4 regions of the Streptomyces sp. NPDC044003 genome follow, and region 1 is predicted to be linked to each of the others. Evidence: riboswitches for the same ligand, from Rfam matches in the RefSeq annotation. Region 1 holds a riboswitch; each other region holds the start of a gene.

Region 1 (4,066 bases):
TCTCCGAACGGGACACCGTCCGGCTCCTGGCCGACCTGCGCGAGGCGCTGGCCGACGACCTCGACCGGGACGCGCTCTCCGCCTCCGACCTCAAGGACCTCGTCTCGCGCCTTCCCCAGGTGGCCACGCTCCTGCTGGACCTCAGCCGGGGACACCGCACCCTCACCGAACGCCTCGCCGAACTCACCGCAGGACGCGCCGAGTCCACTCCGACCGTCGGCCGCACGCCTCACGAGGAGATCCGCGAGTTCTTCTACCGGCGCCGCAACTACCTGCACGACGCCGACTGCGCTGCCGAAGAGCTGGCGTACGAGATCGGCATCCGCCGGGGCGAGGTACGGCAGGCCCTCGCCACGCGCCTCGACGAACGCCACGGGATCCGCATCGCCACCGATGCCGACACGCAGCTCCACCGCTACGACCCCGCCACCCGGATCCTGCACCTCTCACCCCGGCTGCGCCCCGGCCGGCAGGCGTTCCGCATGGCCACGCAGCTCGCCCTGCTCGAACACGCCGACCTGCTGAGCGCGTACGCCTCCGAGGACTACGAGGAGGGCTCGACCACCTGGTCCCTGGCCCGCATCGGCGTCGCCCACCACTTCGCCGCCGCGCTGGTCCTCCCGTACCGGACCTTCCACGCCGCAGCCGAGGAGACCCGCTACGACATCGAGCGCCTCACCGACCGCTTCGGCCTCGGCTACGAGACCGTCTGCCACCGCCTCAGCACCCTGCAACGCCCCCGGCTGCGCGGCGTCCCGTTCTCCTTCGTCCGCGTGGACCGGGCCGGTAACATGTCCAAGCGCCAGTCCGCGACCGGCTTCCACTTCTCCCGTGCCGGGGGGACCTGCCCGCTGTGGAACGTGTACGAGGCGTTCGCCGCGCCCGGCCGCATCCACGTCCAGGTGGCCGCGATGCCCGACGGACAGCGCTACCTCTGGACCGCCCGCACCGTCACCCGCCACCGCGGCGGCTGGGGCGAACCCGGCAAGACCTTCGCCATCGGCCTCGGCTGCGAGATCCGCCACGCCTCGCGGCTCGTCTACTCCGACGGCCTGGACCTCGGCAACAAGGCCGCCGCCACCCCGATCGGCATGGGCTGCCGCGTCTGCGAACGCCTCGACTGCCCCCAGCGGGCACTGCCGCCCGTGGGCCGCACGCTCGCCGTGGACGAGAACGCCGGCTCCTTCGTGCCGTACGCCGTGGAGGACACCCGATCGGGGTGACGGAGCGGGGTGTCAGGACAGGCCGGGGAGCACGACGTCGAGCGTGGGTACGGGACGCGGCGTTCCTTCGGCGTCGATCGCGACGAAGGTGAGGAGCCCGGTGGCGACCTCGGTGGCGGGGCCGGAGCTGTTCCACCGCTCGGCGGTGACACGGACGCCGACGGTCATGGACGTCCGGCCCGCACGCTCCAGTCCGGCTTCCACACTGAGCAGATCCCCGGCCCGTACCGGGGCCAGGAAGGTCATCCGGTCGACGGACACGGTGACGGCGGGTCCGTCGGCATGCCGCCCGGCGGCGGCCGCGGCGGCATCGTCGATGAGCTTCATCATCACGCCGCCGTGGATGGTGCCGTACAGGTTCGTGTCGTGGTCGCTCATGATGTGGGCGAGGACCACCCGGGAGTCGTCCGGCGTCTTCGTCGTACGGGCAGGGCTGGTGACGGTGCGATCGGCCACGTCAACTCTCCTTCGCGAGTCGCGGCAGGGCTTCTCCGCACGCGCGGGGTGCCGGCGTGCGGGCAACGGGCAGGTCTTCGGACTCGCGGGCACGCCCACCGGGTTCGACCGGCGGACACCTACTGACCGTCGCTTCCCAGGCCCTTCCCGAACCCAGTGCGTATGACGGCGGTCGTTCCCGCTCACCGCTGCGGGGCAGTCCCGGATTCCCACCGGGTTCCCTCTTACGACGCTCCCGCCTGGAGGACGGGGCGAACCAGCTGCCCCGCCAGCCTACGGCAGCGAGGTCACACCCCTGTCGAGGACCGATGACCCGGTGTGCGCGGTACCGCGTGGCCCGCGCCGATGGGGCCGTTCGGCCCCTACTGCCAGGGGGCGCCGTTCGCGTTCACTGCTGAGGGACCTCCGGCCCACCGACGCTCCGGTGCACGGGTCGGAGGTCCACCGGCAGTTCTCGCGCGAAAGGCACGCACATGGGTCGTCAGACCACACCGGATCCGGGACACGTCGTCGTCGTGGGAGGAGGTGTCTCCGGTCTCGCCGCCGCCCACCGGCTCGTCGAAACCGGGACCCGTGTGACCCTCCTCGAAGCGTCCGGACGGCTCGGCGGGAAACTGCGAACGGGGGAGATCGCGGGCGTGCCCGTGGACCTCGGTGCGGAGGCCCTGTTCGCGCTGCGGCCCGAGGCGGTCGACCTGGCGCGCGCCGTCGGACTCGGGGAATGCCTGGAGCCGGCCGTGACGACCTCGGCCGCCGTGTGGAGCCGTGACACCCTCCACGTCATGCCCCAGGGCCACGTCATGGGCGTACCGGGCGACTGGGCGGCTCTGGGGGGCCTGATCTCCCCGGAGGGGATCGCGCGCATGAAGGAGGACCGCACCCTGCCGCCTACCCCCGTCGGAGGGGACATCGCGATCGGCGCGTACGTGGCCGAGCGATACGGCAGAGAGGTCGTCGACCGGCTCCTGGAGCCCCTGCTCGACGGCGTGTACGCGGGCGACGCCTACCGGATCTCCCTGCGTGCGGCGGTACCGGCCCTCTTCGAGGCGGCCCAGAAGCACGGCTCACTGCTCGACGCCGTCGCCTCCCTCCGACAGAACCCCTCGGGCGCCGCGCCCGCGGGGCCGGTCTTCATGGGCATCACGGGTGGCATCGGCCGGCTGCCCGGCGCGGTCGCCGAAGCCGTACGCGCCCGAGGCGGGGAGATCCTGCTCGACAGCCCGGCCCGCGCCCTGAGCCGCACCGAAGACGGATGGCTGATCTCCACCCCCGACCGCCGGTTCCTCGCCGACGGCGTCGTGATCGCCGCGCCCGCGTGGTCCGCCGCACAGCTCCTGGAACCCGAGAGCCCCGCCGCCGCGACGGAGCTGTCCGGCATCGAGTACGCCTCACCCGCCCTCGTGACCATGGCGTTCCGCCGCGCGGACCTGCCCGTCCTGCCGGGAGGCAGCGGCTTTCTCGTCCCGCCGGTCGAGGGGCGCACCATCAAGGCCGCCACCTTGCTCACGCACAAGTGGCGCTGGCTGCGGGAGACGGCACCGGGCCTCTTCGTCCTCCGCACCTCCATCGGCCGGTACGGCGACGAGCAGGCTCTCTACCTGGACGACACCGAACTCGTCGAAGCCGCCCGGTACGACCTGGGTGCCGTCCTGGGGCTCACCGCGGCGCCCGCGGCGGTCAAGGTCAGCCGTTGGCACGACGGGCTGCCGCAGTACGCGGTCGGCCACACCGCGCGGATCGAGCGAGCCAGGGACGCGGTCGCGAAGCTGCCGGGGATACGGCTGTGCGGAGCGGCGTACGACGGGGTGGGCATCGCCCACTGCGTGGCCAGCGGCCGGAGCGCGGCCGACGAGGTGCTGGGAGCCGCGTGACGGCGGGGGAGCCCTGAGCCGTCGGGGCGGCCCGCAGGACCGAGTGCCACTCGTCTTCTCTCCCGCACCCGGCCCGCGCGATGCGGGCGCCCCCACAGCAGAACGCTCCGGGACCGGACAGGTCCCGGAGCGTTGCGCTGTCGGGCAGGTCACTCGACGCGGACGAGGCGGATGCCCGTGACCAGGTCCGGGCGGATGCGGACGACCTGGTCCATGTGCTGGTCGGTCCAGGGACGGAGCGCCGCCTTGTAACGCGCGGTCTCCTGAGGGTCGGTGACCAGGCGGCAGTATCCGGTCACCACGACGCTCCACCCGAGACGGCCGTCGATGTCGATGTCGTCGGCCTCGTACGCGACCACCACGCCCAGGGCGCCCGCCTCCTGGGCTCCGCTCGTGAGGGCGGAGTCCTCGTGGGTGCCGATGACGATGTCGCCCCCGTCCACGATGTGGTGGACGGGGCGGATCGCGGGCAGCGCGTGCCGCGTGAAGACGATCCGGCCGACGGGAGTCCCGGAG
Region 2 (4,066 bases), on a different contig from region 1:
CCCAGTTCATCTTCCGTTCACTCAGGTTGCCTACGTTCAACGAAACACTGACGTCGAACGATTGCCTGGGTAAATGGAACACATCACGCTGCTGCTCGCCATTGTGGTCGTGACAGCTCTCGTGTTCGATTTCACGAACGGTTTCCACGACACCGCCAACGCGATGGCCACGACCATCTCGACCGGTGCCCTCAAGCCGAAGACGGCGGTGGTCATGTCCGCCGTACTGAACCTCGTCGGCGCGTTCCTGTCCGTGGAGGTCGCCAAGACGATCTCCAAAGGACTGGTCAACGAGGACGGCATCCAGCCCGAAGTGATCCTCGCCGCGCTCGTCGGCGCGATCCTCTGGAATCTGGTGACCTGGCTGGTCGGACTGCCCTCCAGCTCCTCCCACGCCCTCATGGGCGGCCTCATCGGCGCGACCGTCGCCTCGATCGGCGTCAGCGGCGTCAACGGCGAGGTCGTCGTCAGCAAGGTCCTCATCCCGGCCGTCGCCGCGCCGATCGTCGCCGGCATCGCCGCGATGCTGGCCACGAAGCTGACGTACAGGATCGGCGCCAAGACCTCCGAGAAGGACACGGCCAAGGGCTACCGCGTCGGCCAGATCGCCTCCGCCGGTCTCGTCTCCCTCGCCCACGGCACCAACGACGCCCAGAAGACGATGGGCATCATCACCCTCGCCCTGGTCGCCGGCGGCTCCCTGCCCTCCGGCGCCAACCCGCCGGTCTGGGTCATCGTCTCCGCCGGTACGGCGATCGCGCTCGGCACGGCCCTCGGCGGCTGGCGCATCATCCGCACCATGGGCAAGGGCCTCACCGACCTCCAGCCGCAGCAGGGCTTCGCCGCCCAGACCAGCGCGGCCACCGTCATCCTGGCCTCCTCCCACCTGGGCTTCTCCCTCTCCACCACGCACTCCGTCTCCGGCGCCGTCATGGGTGCGGGTCTGGGCCGCAAGGGCGGTGTCGTCCGCTGGTCGACCGCCACCCGGATGTTCGTCGCCTGGGGCCTGACCCTGCCGGCCGCCGGCCTGGTCGCCGCCGGTGCCGAGTACGTCGCCCGTCAGGGCAACTGGGGCGTCTACGTCGTCGCGGCCTTCCTCGCCGCCTCCTGCCTCGGCATCTGGCTCGTCTCCCGCCGCCAGCCGGTCGACCACACCAACGTCAACGAGGTCGACACCGACGCCGAGCCCGAGGGCGTCGTGACCACCGCGATCGCGGCCGTCACCCCGCCGCCGGCCGGTACCGTCGCCGCCGTCGCGGACGAGGACCTGAAGACCACCATCCCCGCGCCGGTCCCCACGGACCCGGCCGCTCCCCCGGCCACCGCCGCGGTCTAAGGAACTGGAACCAAGCATGAAGATCGACTGGGCAGCCCTCGGCTCCGTCTTCGGAGTCAGCCTCGTGGCGACCGTCGCCCTCGTGGGCCTCTTCACCCTCGGTGTCATCGGCCTCTCCAAGCAGGAGCAGGCCGCCGCCCAGGGAGGCTCCGCCGCCCTGGCCCGCACCGGCGCCTACGCCTGCTTCGCCCTGTGCATGGCGGCCGTGGCGTACGGCATCTACCTGATCGTCGCCTGACGTATCGAGCATGACCGGCCGGGCGGTCCGCACCTTCGGGTGCGGGCCGCCCGGCCGCTTGTTTCCGCTGCCGTGTTTGTGGTGCTTCGCACAGTGACGCGGTGCAGGTCAAGGGTGAGTTGACGGCTGTTCTCGGGCCGTGGTGGACTGCCGAGGCCATTACGGCGGCAGTAGAGGAAGTCCGGTGCGATTCCGGCGCGGTCCCGCCACTGTGACCGGATCCGAGGGGTCCGGGAGTCAGGAACTCTCGCCGCCGGTCACGTCGATCCAGGGCGCGGACCCTGAGTGAGGACACATCGCCATGCCCGGCCGCAGCCCCACCTTCTCCAGAGCCACCGGTGTCTTCGCGTACGGCGCGGCGGCCGGACTCGCCGTCGACCTGCTCGTCGGCGATCCCCGCCGCGGACACCCCGTCGCCGCCTTCGGCCGGGCCGCGGGCAGGGTCGAGAAGGCCCTCTGGCACGACCACCGCGGCTGGGGCGCCCTGCACACCGCCGTCTGCGCCGGCGCCACCGTCGCGGCCAGCGCCCTCGCCGCCCGTACGGTACGGGGCAGCCGCGCCGCCTCCGTCGCCCTCACCGCCGCCTCGGTCTGGGCCGTCGTCGGCGGTACGACCCTGGGACGCGAGGCCCGCGCGATCGGCGGCGCCCTCGCCGCGGGGGACCTGGAGGTCGCCCGGGAACGGCTGCCTCACCTGTGCGGGCGCGACCCGCAGTCCCTCGACGGTCCCGCGATGGCCCGCGCGGTCGTCGAGTCCGTCGCCGAGAACACCTCCGACGCGGTCGTGGGCGCCCTCTTCTGGGGAGCGGTCGCGGGCGTGCCGGGCCTGGTCGGCTTCCGCGCGGTGAACACCCTCGACGCGATGGTCGGCCACAAGTCGCCCCGGTACCGCCGCTTCGGCTGGGCCTCGGCCCGCCTCGACGACGTGGCCGGCCGGCCCGGCGCCCGGCTGACCGCCGTGCTCGCGACCGTCGCCGGCGGGAACCCGCGCGGCGCCGTACGAGCCTGGCGGGCGGACGCCGCGAAGCACCCGAGCCCCAACGCGGGACCGGTCGAGGCCTCCTTCGCGGGCGCCCTCGGCGTACGGCTCGGGGGCACCCTCTCGTACGCCGGGCGGGTCGAGCACCGGCCCGTCCTCAACGAGGAGGGGCGGCCCGTCGAGGTCGCCGACATCGACCGCGCGGTCCGGCTCTCCCGCCGGATCACCGGACTGACCCTGGCCGCCTGCGTCGGCGGCCGCATGATCGCGAGCGCGCTGAAGCGGAGGAACGCATGAGGGGTGGGGGGCTGCTCGTCGCCGGGACCACGTCCGACGCGGGCAAGAGCGTCGTCACGGCCGGCATCTGCCGCTGGCTGGTCCGGCAGGGCGTCAAGGTGGCGCCGTTCAAGGGACAGAACATGTCCCTCAACTCCTTCGTCACCCGGGAGGGCGCCGAGATCGGCCGCGCGCAGGCCATGCAGGCGCAGGCCGCGCGGGTGGAGCCGACCGCCCTCATGAACCCGGTGCTGCTCAAGCCCGGCAGCGACCGCTCCAGCCAGGTCGTCCTCATGGGCAGGCCGGTCGGCGAGATGAGCGCCCGCGGCTACCACGGAGGCCGCCAGCAGACGCTCTTCGAGCCGGTCATGGCGTGCCTGGAGGAGCTGCGGGGCACGTATGACGCCGTGATCTGCGAAGGGGCGGGGAGTCCGGCCGAGATCAACCTGCGGCGCACGGACATCGTGAACATGGGCATCGCGCGCGCCGCGCAGCTGCCCGTGGTCGTCGTCGGGGACATCGACCGGGGCGGGGTCTTCGCCCAGTTCTTCGGGACGACGGCGCTGCTCGCGCCCGAGGACCAGTCGCTGATCGCGGGCTACCTGGTCAACAAGTTCCGGGGTGACGTGACCCTCCTGGAGCCGGGCCTGGACATGCTGCACGGGCTCACCGGGCGCCGGACGTTCGGTGTCCTGCCGTACGCGCACGGCCTCGGCATCGACGAGGAGGACGGCCTGCGGGTCTCCCTGCGGGGCACCGTCCGCGAGTCGGTCGTCGCGCCGCCCGTCGGCGCGGACGTGCTGCGGGTCGCCGTCTGCGCGGTGCCGCTGATGTCCAACTTCACGGACGTCGACGCGCTCGCCGCCGAACCGGGTGTCGTCGTCCGGTTCGTGGACCGGCCCGAGGAGCTCGTCGACGCCGACCTCGTCGTCGTGCCGGGCACCCGGGGCACGGTCAAGGCCCTCGCCTGGCTGCGGGAGCGGGGCCTCGCCGACGCCCTCGTCCGGCGCGCGGCCGAGGGCCGGCCGGTGCTCGGCATCTGCGGCGGCTTCCAGGCCCTGGCCGAGCGCATCGAGGACGAGGTCGAGTCGAAGGCGGGTCTCGTCGACGGACTCGGACTGCTGCCCGTACGGGTGCGGTTCGGGGTCGAGAAGACCCTCGACCGGCCGGTCGGCGAGGCGCTCGGCGAACGGGTCGAGGGGTACGAGATCCACCACGGCGTCGCCACCGTGGACGG
Region 3 (4,066 bases), on a different contig from region 1:
CTCCACACGGACCGGCCCCGGCGGGCGAGCCGGCGCTTCTCCAGGCGCCAGGCCGAGGTGAGGCTGCCGAGGACGGTCCGGGGCAGGAAGCGCCAGAAGCTCTCGCCGAGCCGGGCGCTCGCGGGGTCCTCCGGGGTGGCGACGCGGATGTGGTGGCCGTGGTTGTGCTCGACGTAGAAGTGGCCGTACCAGGTCTGGGCGAGCGCGATCCGGGAGAGCCTGCGCTCCAGGGTCTCCGTCTTGTGCCCCAGCTCGTGGGCGGTGTTGATGGCGATGCCGGCGACCCCGCCGAGGGTGAAGGTCAGCCCGATCCTGTCCAGGAGGGAGAGGTCGCCCCGGGTGATCAGCCAGCAGCCGAGGACGAGACCGGTGTACTGGAGGGGGAGGTAGAGGTAGGTGCACCACCGGTAGTAGCGGTCCTGCTCCAGGTGGGCGATCGCGCTGTCCGGCGGGTTGGCGGAGTCCTTGCCGATGAGGTGGTCGACGACCGGGAAGATCACGTACAGGACGAGGATCCCGGTCCACCAGAAGAGGCGGAGCCCGGTGGCGGCCACCAGACCCCAGGAGAGGAAGGGGAAGGCCGGGATGAGCAGGCCGAGCAGCCAGAGCCAGCGCTTGGGGTCGCGCCAGGCGGCGGGGGCTTCGGGGGAGTCGCTGTGCAGGGCCAAGACCGGCTCCTCGGAGAGGTGGACACTTCACATGCGTTCTGTCCAGTTGATAGACGGACTGCCGGTGAGGTGTCAATGCTCTGGATAGGGGCCGGTGGATAAAGTGGGGGCACGATGACACGTTTCCGTGAGAGTGTTCGGTCCCTCCTGCGCGAGCAGGTGCTCGACGCCGCCTACCGGCTCGTCGCCGCCGACGGCTGGGGCGGGCTCCGCATGGCCGCCATCGCGCGGGCCGCCGGCATCAGCCGCCAGACGCTCTACAACGAGTTCGGCTCGAAGGAGGCCATCGGCAACGCCCTGGTCCAGCGCGAGCTGGAGGGCTTCCTCCTCGGTATCCAGCGCGAACTCGACGCCCACCGGGGCGAGTTGGAGGCGGCAGCGGCGGCGGGCGTCGGCTACACGCTGCAGCAGGCGGTGGACAACCCGCTCATCAAGAGCGTCCTGCTCGCCGCGCGCGGCGGCGAGGACGATCTTCTCGCCTACCTCACCACGCGCCCGGAGCCGGTCTTCGGCACGGCGATGGCGATGCTCGACGCGTACGCGATCGAGGCCTGGCCCGACGTCGACGAGGAGTCCCGTGGCCTCGCCGTCGAGACGATCGTGCGGCTCACCGTCAGCCACATCGTCCAGCCGGTGGCCGCGCCGGAGGAGTCGGCGCGGCGCATCGCCAGGATCACGGCACGGATCGCCTACCCGGGCGGCCGCGCCTGAGGCGGGCTCCGCGAGGAAAGGGCGAGGCCCGCTGACGGACACGGGGGATCTCCGGCAGCGGGCCTCTGTTGAATATTGTACGAGATCGTTCGGGGTGGTTCTCCCCGGGGTCGCGGCGGTGGCGAAGGGCGGGTACACGGGGTACATCTCCCCTGAGGCGCGGACACGGCCCGCCCGGGGCCGGACACCCTCGACCGCGTCGCCCGTGCCGACGAGGAGGCCGCCGTGGCAGGCAGAAGCACAGGGTTCGTACAGTCCTTCAACCGTCTCGGCGGGTACGGCTTCGTCGTCCCCGTGGGCTCCGAGGAGCAGGTGTACTTCCGTGCCGAGGACATCGAGAGCGAGGAGCGGACGGTCTCCGAGGGGCAGCAGGTCTCCTTCGTCCTGGTCCTCGGCGACGGCCGCTTCGAGGCGAAGGAACTGCGCGTCTGACGCCGACAGGCGTCCCCGGGGGCGTCGACAGGCGTCCCGGGGCGCGGCGACCGGCCGGTGGTACTGTGCCGAGGCCAGTCGCACCTTTGTACGCACCTGAACGGGTACGTCCACGGGTCAGGGAATCCGGTGGAAGACCGGAACTGACGCGCAGCGGTGAGGGCGACGGGCGGAGCATCGGCCACTGGGCGGCACGACGGGCCCGGGAAGGCGCTCCGTCCGGCTGACCCCGAGTCCGAAGACCTGCTGGCGGCCCCGGCGGCACGCTGCCGTCCGGGGAGCACCGTACGACAGGCTCCGCGTATGAGCCGTGGACGCAGAGGAAGTTCCCCGTGCCGCTCGCACACCCCGTCCGATCCGCCGTGCCCGCCCTGGCCGGCGTCCTCCTCCTCACCGCGACGGTGACCGGCTGCGGCGGTGGAACCGCCGCGCCGACCGGGAAGGGAGCGGCCCCGGAGCGCGGCTACCCCGTCACCTTCGACGACAACTGCGGACGGCCGGTCCGCGTCGACCGCGCGCCGCGCCGGGCCGTCGCCCTCGACCAGGGAGCGGCGGAGATCATGCTCTCCCTCGGCCTCGCCGACCGCATGGTGGGCACCGCCACCTGGACCGACCCGGTGCTCAAGGGCCTGGAGAAGGAGAACGCGAAGGTCCCGCGCCTCGCCGACCGCTACCCCTCCTTCGAGAAGGTCCTCGACACCGAACCCGACTTCGCGGCCGCCTCGTTCGCGTACACCCTCGGCAAGGGCGGGGTCGCGCCCCGCGAACGCTTCGAGCAGCTCGGCGTCCCCACGTACCTCTCGCCCACCGACTGCGTCGGCAAGGACAACAGCGGCGACGGCGACGGCGTCCGCACCCGCCCGCTCACCATGGACACCGTCTACGGCGAGATCCGCGACCTGGCCCGGGTGTTCGGCGTTCCCGAGCGGGGCGAGAAGCTCGTCGCCGGGCTCAAGGCCCGGGTCGCGAAGGCCACGGCGGCGGCCGACTTCACCGACGCCACCGTCCTCTACTGGTACTCCGACGCCAAGGCGCCCTACATGGCGGGCTGTTGCGGGGCGCCCGGGATCGTCACGAACGCGCTCGGGGCGAAGAACGTCTTCGACGACACCCGCGAGGAGTGGCCCCAGGTCAACTGGGAGACCGTCGCGGACCGTGACCCCGACGTCCTCGTGATCGGCGATCTGACCCGCCGCGCGCAGTCCGCCGAGAGCGCGGCGAAGAAGATCGAGTTCCTGGAGTCCGACCCCCTCACCAGAAACATGACGGCCGTGAAGCACAAGCGGTACGTCCTGCTCAGCGGCCAGGCGATGAACCCCACCCTGCGCACCGTCGAGGGCGTGGAGAAGGTGGCGGCCGCGCTCCGCTCGTACGGTCTCGCGAAGTGAGGACCGCTCAACGGGCGGTCACGTCCGCCACGGTGCTCCTGTGGACGGCGGCCGGACTCGTGCTGCTCGGCCTGTCCGTGGCCGTGGCCGTCACCATCGGCCCGGCGGACATCGGCGTCGGCGAGGCCGGTTCCGTGATCGCCGCCCACCTCGGCGGCGGCGTCTCCGAACTCCCGCCGATCCGCGACGGGATCGTCTGGGACCTGCGGCTGCCGCGTACCCTCCTCGCCGCCGTCTGCGGCGCCGGACTCGCCGTCTGCGGGGCGGTGATGCAGTCGCTCCTGCGCAACCCGCTCGCCGACCCCTTCGTCCTCGGCGTCTCCTCCGGAGCGTCGACCGGCGCGGTCGCGGTCGTCGTCCTCGGTGTCGGCGGCGGGGTCCTCTCCGTCACCGGCGGGGCGTTCCTGGGGGCGGTGGTCTCCTTCGCGCTCGTCCTGCTGCTCAGCCACACCCTCGGCGGCTCGACGGACCGGGTGGTCCTCGCGGGCGTCGCCGCGATGCAGCTCTTCTCCGCCCTCACCTCCTTCGTCGTGATGACCGCCGCCGACGCCGAGACCACCCGGGGCGTGCTCTTCTGGCTGCTCGGCTCGCTCGCCGGGGCCGGCTGGAGCGAGGTGTGGCTGTGCCTCGCCGTGCTCGTGGCGGCCCTGCTGATCTGCGGCGGGTACGCGAGGACTTTGGACGCCTTCGCCTTCGGCGAGGAGGCCGCCGCCTCGCTCGGCGTCGCCGTCGCGCGGACCCGGCTCGTCCTGCTGTGCGTCACCGCCCTCCTGACGGCCGCTCTGGTCTCCGCCGCCGGGGCGATCGGCTTCGTCGGCCTCGTCCTGCCGCACGCCGCCCGCGCGCTCGCCGGCCCCGGACACGCCC
Region 4 (4,066 bases), on a different contig from region 1:
AGGGTCTTCAGGAACGGCACGATGCCGTTGGAGTGCCCGTTGGTGCCGCGGATCAGCGAACCGCGGGCGCGGATGCGGGAGTACGAGAGACCGATGCCGCCCGCGTGCTTCGAGAGGCGCGCGACCTGGTGGTAGCGGTCGTAGATGGAGTCCAGCTCGTCCTGCGGGGAGTCCAGGAGGTAGCAGGAGGACATCTGCGGGTGGCGGGTGCCGGAGTTGAAGAGCGTGGGGGAGGACGGGAGGTAGTCCAGGCGGCTCATCAGGCCGTACAGCGCCGTCACTTCGTCGAGGGCGCGGACCGATGCGTCCTCGGCGAGGCCGGCGGCGACGCGCAGCATGAAGTGCTGCGGGGTCTCGACGACCTTGCGGGTGATCGGGTGGCGCAGCAGGTAGCGCGAGTAGAGGGTGCGCAGACCGAAGTAGCCGAAGCGGTCGTCGCCGGCCGGGTCGATCGTGGCGTCGAGGCGGTCCGCGTGGAGGGCGACGAACTCGGCGGTGCGGTCGGCGATGAGGCCCTCGCGGTGACCGACGGCGACGGAGGCCGAGAAGGTCACGGCGCCCTGGCCGGCCGCCTCGTCGGCGATGGTGATGGTGAGGAGCCGGGCGGCGAGCCGGGAGTAAGCGGGGTCCTCGGCGATCAGGCCGGCGGCCGCCTCGGTGGCCAGCTCGCGCAGCTCCGCCTCGTCCGACGTGGCGCTGCGGCCGCGGAGGGCGGCGGCGGCGACCTTGCCGGGGTCGGTGTCCGGGAGGTCGGCGGTGAGATCGGTCAGGGTCCGCAGGAGTACGGTCCCGGGGCCGTCGGTCTCGATCGCTGCGGCCGGATCGGCGGGCGCGATGGTCACGTGGGGGCTCTCCCTCGCTCGGCTCGGGGCCTCGGGCGGGAAGGCGGGCAGGCGGGCACCCGTACGCGTGGGCGCGCCGCGTCCACCGGCCCACTCCGCGAGGCCCGGACGTCTGTGACACCCGGAACGGACGGACCGGGCGCGCTGCCGGCAGGTCCTCGGACTCACCGCGTACGAAACCGCACGAAGCACACCGTTGCGGGACAGTTCCGGATTCGCGCCGGATTCCCCTGCGTCGACAGCGAGGATGAGCATACATGTGGGGGGCGCCGCTCGCGGCACCCCCCACATGTTGTGTCGGTCCCGGCGCTACAGCTCCAGGGCGTACGTCCGCAGCAAGTGGTCCGGGATCGGTTCCCAGTCCCGCTGGGGGGTGCGGACGAAGCCGAGACGCTCGTAGATCCGGTGCGCCGAGACCATCAGATCGGCCGTGGAGAGCACGAGGCGCGCGCACCCGGGAAGGGCCCGTGCGCGGTCCACGCAGGCGCGTACGAGGGCTTCTCCGACGCCCCTGCCGCGGGCCGCCGGCGCGACGACGAGCATGCGGAATTCGGCCTCGCCGGGGACGGCGATGTCCGCCCAGGTGGTGCCGCCCTCCGCGAAGGTCACCCCGCCGATGATCCCGCCGTCCGCGTCGACGGCGACCAGGACCTCGCTCTCGCGCGCCCGCCGGGCCGTGTCGCGGAGCACCGCCAGATAGAAGTCGTCCTCGCCGTGCAGCAGCAGCCCGTCATTCAGATAGGTGAACCCGGTGAGGTCACCGAGCTCCTCGTACTCCTCGGGCCGTACTGCCCTGATCGTGAAGTCCATGTGCCTCAGTCTGCCTCCGCCGCACGCGAAGGGGCCCGGAGTTTTCCGGGCCCCTCTGTCACGCGTCCGTGGGTCAGTGCGCTTCGGCCCCGACCTTCGGGAGGTCGCGGACACCGGCGTCGCCCGCGTCCGCCGTGTAGTCCTCCGGCGAGGTCTCGTCGACGCCCTCGGGGGCCTTGACGGCCTTGAGGACGAAGGTCAGGACGACCGTGACGACGACGTTGAGCACGAAGGCGGTGAGGCCGATGTAGCCGATCTCGCCGATGCCCGGGATCTCGGCGGCCGAACCGCCGAAGTGCTTCTGGGTCGGGCTGGCGACGCCGTACGCGGCGGCCGTGCCGTACACCATGCCGACGGCCCAGCCGGCGAGCAGCGCCCAGCGGTGGAACCAGCGGGTGAAGAGACCGCCGACGAGCGCCGGGAAGGTCTGCAGGATCCAGATGCCGCCGAGCAGCTGGAAGTTGATCGCGACCGTCTTGTCCATGGTGAGGACGAAGACCAGCGCGCCGACCTTCACCAGGAGCGAGACCAGCTTGGAGACCTTGGTCTCCTGGGCCGGGGTGGCGTCCGGCTTGATGAAGTCCTTGTAGATGTTGCGGGTGAAGAGGTTGGCCGCGGCGATCGACATGATCGCGGCCGGGACGAGCGCGCCGATGCCGATCGCGGCGAACGCGACGCCCGCGAACCAGTCCGGGAACATGGTCTCGAAGAGCTGCGGGATGGCGAGCTGGCCGTTCTTGACCTTGATGCCGGCGGCGATCGCCATGAAGCCGAGCAGCGCGAGCAGGCCCAGCATCAGCGAGTACAGCGGCAGGATCGTGGTGTTGCGGCGGATGACGTTCCGGCTCCGGGACGACAGGGTCGCCGTGATGGAGTGCGGGTACATGAAGAGCGCGAGGGCCGAGCCGAGCGCGAGCGTCGCGTACGTCCACTGGCCGGCCTCGCCGGGGACGAGCGCGCCCTTCGGCTTGCCGGTCGCCGGGTTGATCGTCTGGTACGCCTCGGCCGCCTTGCCGAAGATCTCGTCGAAGCCGCCCAGTTTGATCGGGATGTAGATGATCGCCACCGCGATGACGATGTAGATCAGGGTGTCCTTGACGAAGGCGATGAGCGCGGGGGCGCGCAGGCCGGACGAGTAGGTGTACGCGGCCAGGACGCCGAAGGCGATGAGCAGCGGCAGGTCCTTCACGAACCAGTTGGTGTTCTCGCCGCCGCCGACGCCCATCACGTCCAGGACGGCCTGGATGCCGACGAGCTGGAGCGCGATGTACGGCATGGTGGCGAGGATGCCGGTGACCGCCACCGCCAGCGACAGGCCCTTGGAGCCGAAGCGGCCGCGCACGAAGTCGGAGGTGGTGACGTATCCGTGCTTGTGCGAGACCGACCAGAGGCGCGGCAGGAAGGTGAAGATCAGCGGGTACACGAGGATCGTGTACGGGACGGCGAAGAAGCCGGCCGCGCCCGCCGCGTAGATGGCCGCGGGGACGGCGACGAAGGTGTACGCCGTGTAGAGGTCGCCGCCGAGCAGGAACCAGGTCACCCAGGTGCCGAACGACCGGCCGCCCAGACCCCACTCGTCGAGGCTGTGCTCGTTCTCGGCCTTGCGCCAGCGCGCGGCCAGGAAGCCCATGGCCGTGACGGCCAGGAAGAAGAAGACGAAGACGCCGAGCGCCACGCCGTTCACGCCGGTCACGTCCTTCATCGTGCGTCACCTCCCTTGCGGGCGCGCTGGTCCCGCTGCCACAGCTTGTACGCGATCATGGTGAGAGCCGTGGAGATCAGTACCCAGAGCATCTGGTACCAGTAGAAGAACGGGATGCCGGCGAAGAGCGGTTCGGCCTTCGCGTAGGAGCTCACCCAGAGCATCGCCACGAACGGGGCGAACAGACAGAGCGCGATCACCACCCGCAGGGGGGTGATGGTCGGTTGATTCCCTTGTGTCACATCTGACGCTTCTGGCATGGCAATTCCGTCCCCTCACTGATCACCTCGGTAATGCTGGGGAAATCTAGGGGACGGCTCCGTCGCTGGGAACCCCTGTCCGCATAACGGAAGTGATTCTTCAGAGCCAGCCCTCCTTGGCCGCGCGGACGCCCGCCTCGAAACGGCTGCGGGCGCCGAGCCGGTTCATCAGCTCCGAGCTCATCCGGCGGACCGTCCGCAGCGAGACCCCGAGCCGCCGGGCCGCGATGTCGTCCGTGCAGCCGATGCCGAGGAGCATCAGCAACTCCCGTTCCTGCGGCGAGAGGTCGTGCGCGTCGCGGCGCGGGGCCTCGCCGAAGGGCGTGCCCGCGTCCCACAGCCGGTCGAAGAGCACCACGAGCGCGTGGACGAGGCCGGGGCTGCGCACTTCCAGGGCGCCGGCGCGCCCGTCCTCCGGGTCGACGGGGACGAGCGCGGCCTCGCGGTCGACG

The links. Region 1 has a riboswitch for cobalamin ahead of AC07AW_RS13685 (acyl-CoA thioesterase). Riboswitches for the same ligand answer to the same signal wherever they lie in the genome.
Region 2: another riboswitch for cobalamin. It lies ahead of AC07AW_RS37345 (cobalamin biosynthesis protein); the one in region 1 lies ahead of AC07AW_RS13685 (acyl-CoA thioesterase).
Region 3: another riboswitch for cobalamin. It lies ahead of AC07AW_RS40760 (ABC transporter substrate-binding protein); the one in region 1 lies ahead of AC07AW_RS13685 (acyl-CoA thioesterase).
Region 4: another riboswitch for cobalamin. It lies ahead of AC07AW_RS02440 (ribonucleoside-diphosphate reductase subunit alpha); the one in region 1 lies ahead of AC07AW_RS13685 (acyl-CoA thioesterase).

Annotation. Positions count from the first base shown of each region.
Region 1 is NZ_JBWKFA010000003.1:353,066-357,131, forward strand. Features, by position in the region: gene AC07AW_RS13680 (short-chain fatty acyl-CoA regulator family protein) at 1-1,223, shown strand, start outside; gene AC07AW_RS13685 (acyl-CoA thioesterase) at 1,236-1,679, opposite strand; cobalamin riboswitch at 1,731-1,955, opposite strand; gene hemG (protoporphyrinogen oxidase) at 2,153-3,550, shown strand; gene AC07AW_RS13695 (pyridoxamine 5'-phosphate oxidase family protein) at 3,700-4,066, opposite strand, start outside.
Region 2 is NZ_JBWKFA010000015.1:86,593-90,658, reverse strand. Features, by position in the region: gene AC07AW_RS37355 (inorganic phosphate transporter) at 74-1,336, shown strand; gene AC07AW_RS37350 (hypothetical protein) at 1,353-1,574, shown strand; cobalamin riboswitch at 1,701-1,840, shown strand; gene AC07AW_RS37345 (cobalamin biosynthesis protein) at 1,876-2,850, shown strand; gene AC07AW_RS37340 (cobyric acid synthase) at 2,847-4,066, shown strand, end outside.
Region 3 is NZ_JBWKFA010000023.1:12,627-16,692, reverse strand. Features, by position in the region: gene AC07AW_RS40775 (alkane 1-monooxygenase) at 1-668, opposite strand, end outside; gene AC07AW_RS40770 (TetR/AcrR family transcriptional regulator) at 783-1,379, shown strand; gene AC07AW_RS40765 (cold-shock protein) at 1,605-1,811, shown strand; cobalamin riboswitch at 1,885-2,062, shown strand; gene AC07AW_RS40760 (ABC transporter substrate-binding protein) at 2,144-3,199, shown strand; gene AC07AW_RS40755 (FecCD family ABC transporter permease) at 3,196-4,066, shown strand, end outside.
Region 4 is NZ_JBWKFA010000001.1:531,773-535,838, reverse strand. Features, by position in the region: gene AC07AW_RS02440 (ribonucleoside-diphosphate reductase subunit alpha) at 1-842, opposite strand, end outside; cobalamin riboswitch at 975-1,097, opposite strand; gene AC07AW_RS02435 (GNAT family N-acetyltransferase) at 1,152-1,652, opposite strand; gene mctP (monocarboxylate uptake permease MctP) at 1,726-3,354, opposite strand; gene AC07AW_RS02425 (DUF3311 domain-containing protein) at 3,351-3,614, opposite strand; gene AC07AW_RS02420 (LuxR C-terminal-related transcriptional regulator) at 3,715-4,066, opposite strand, start outside.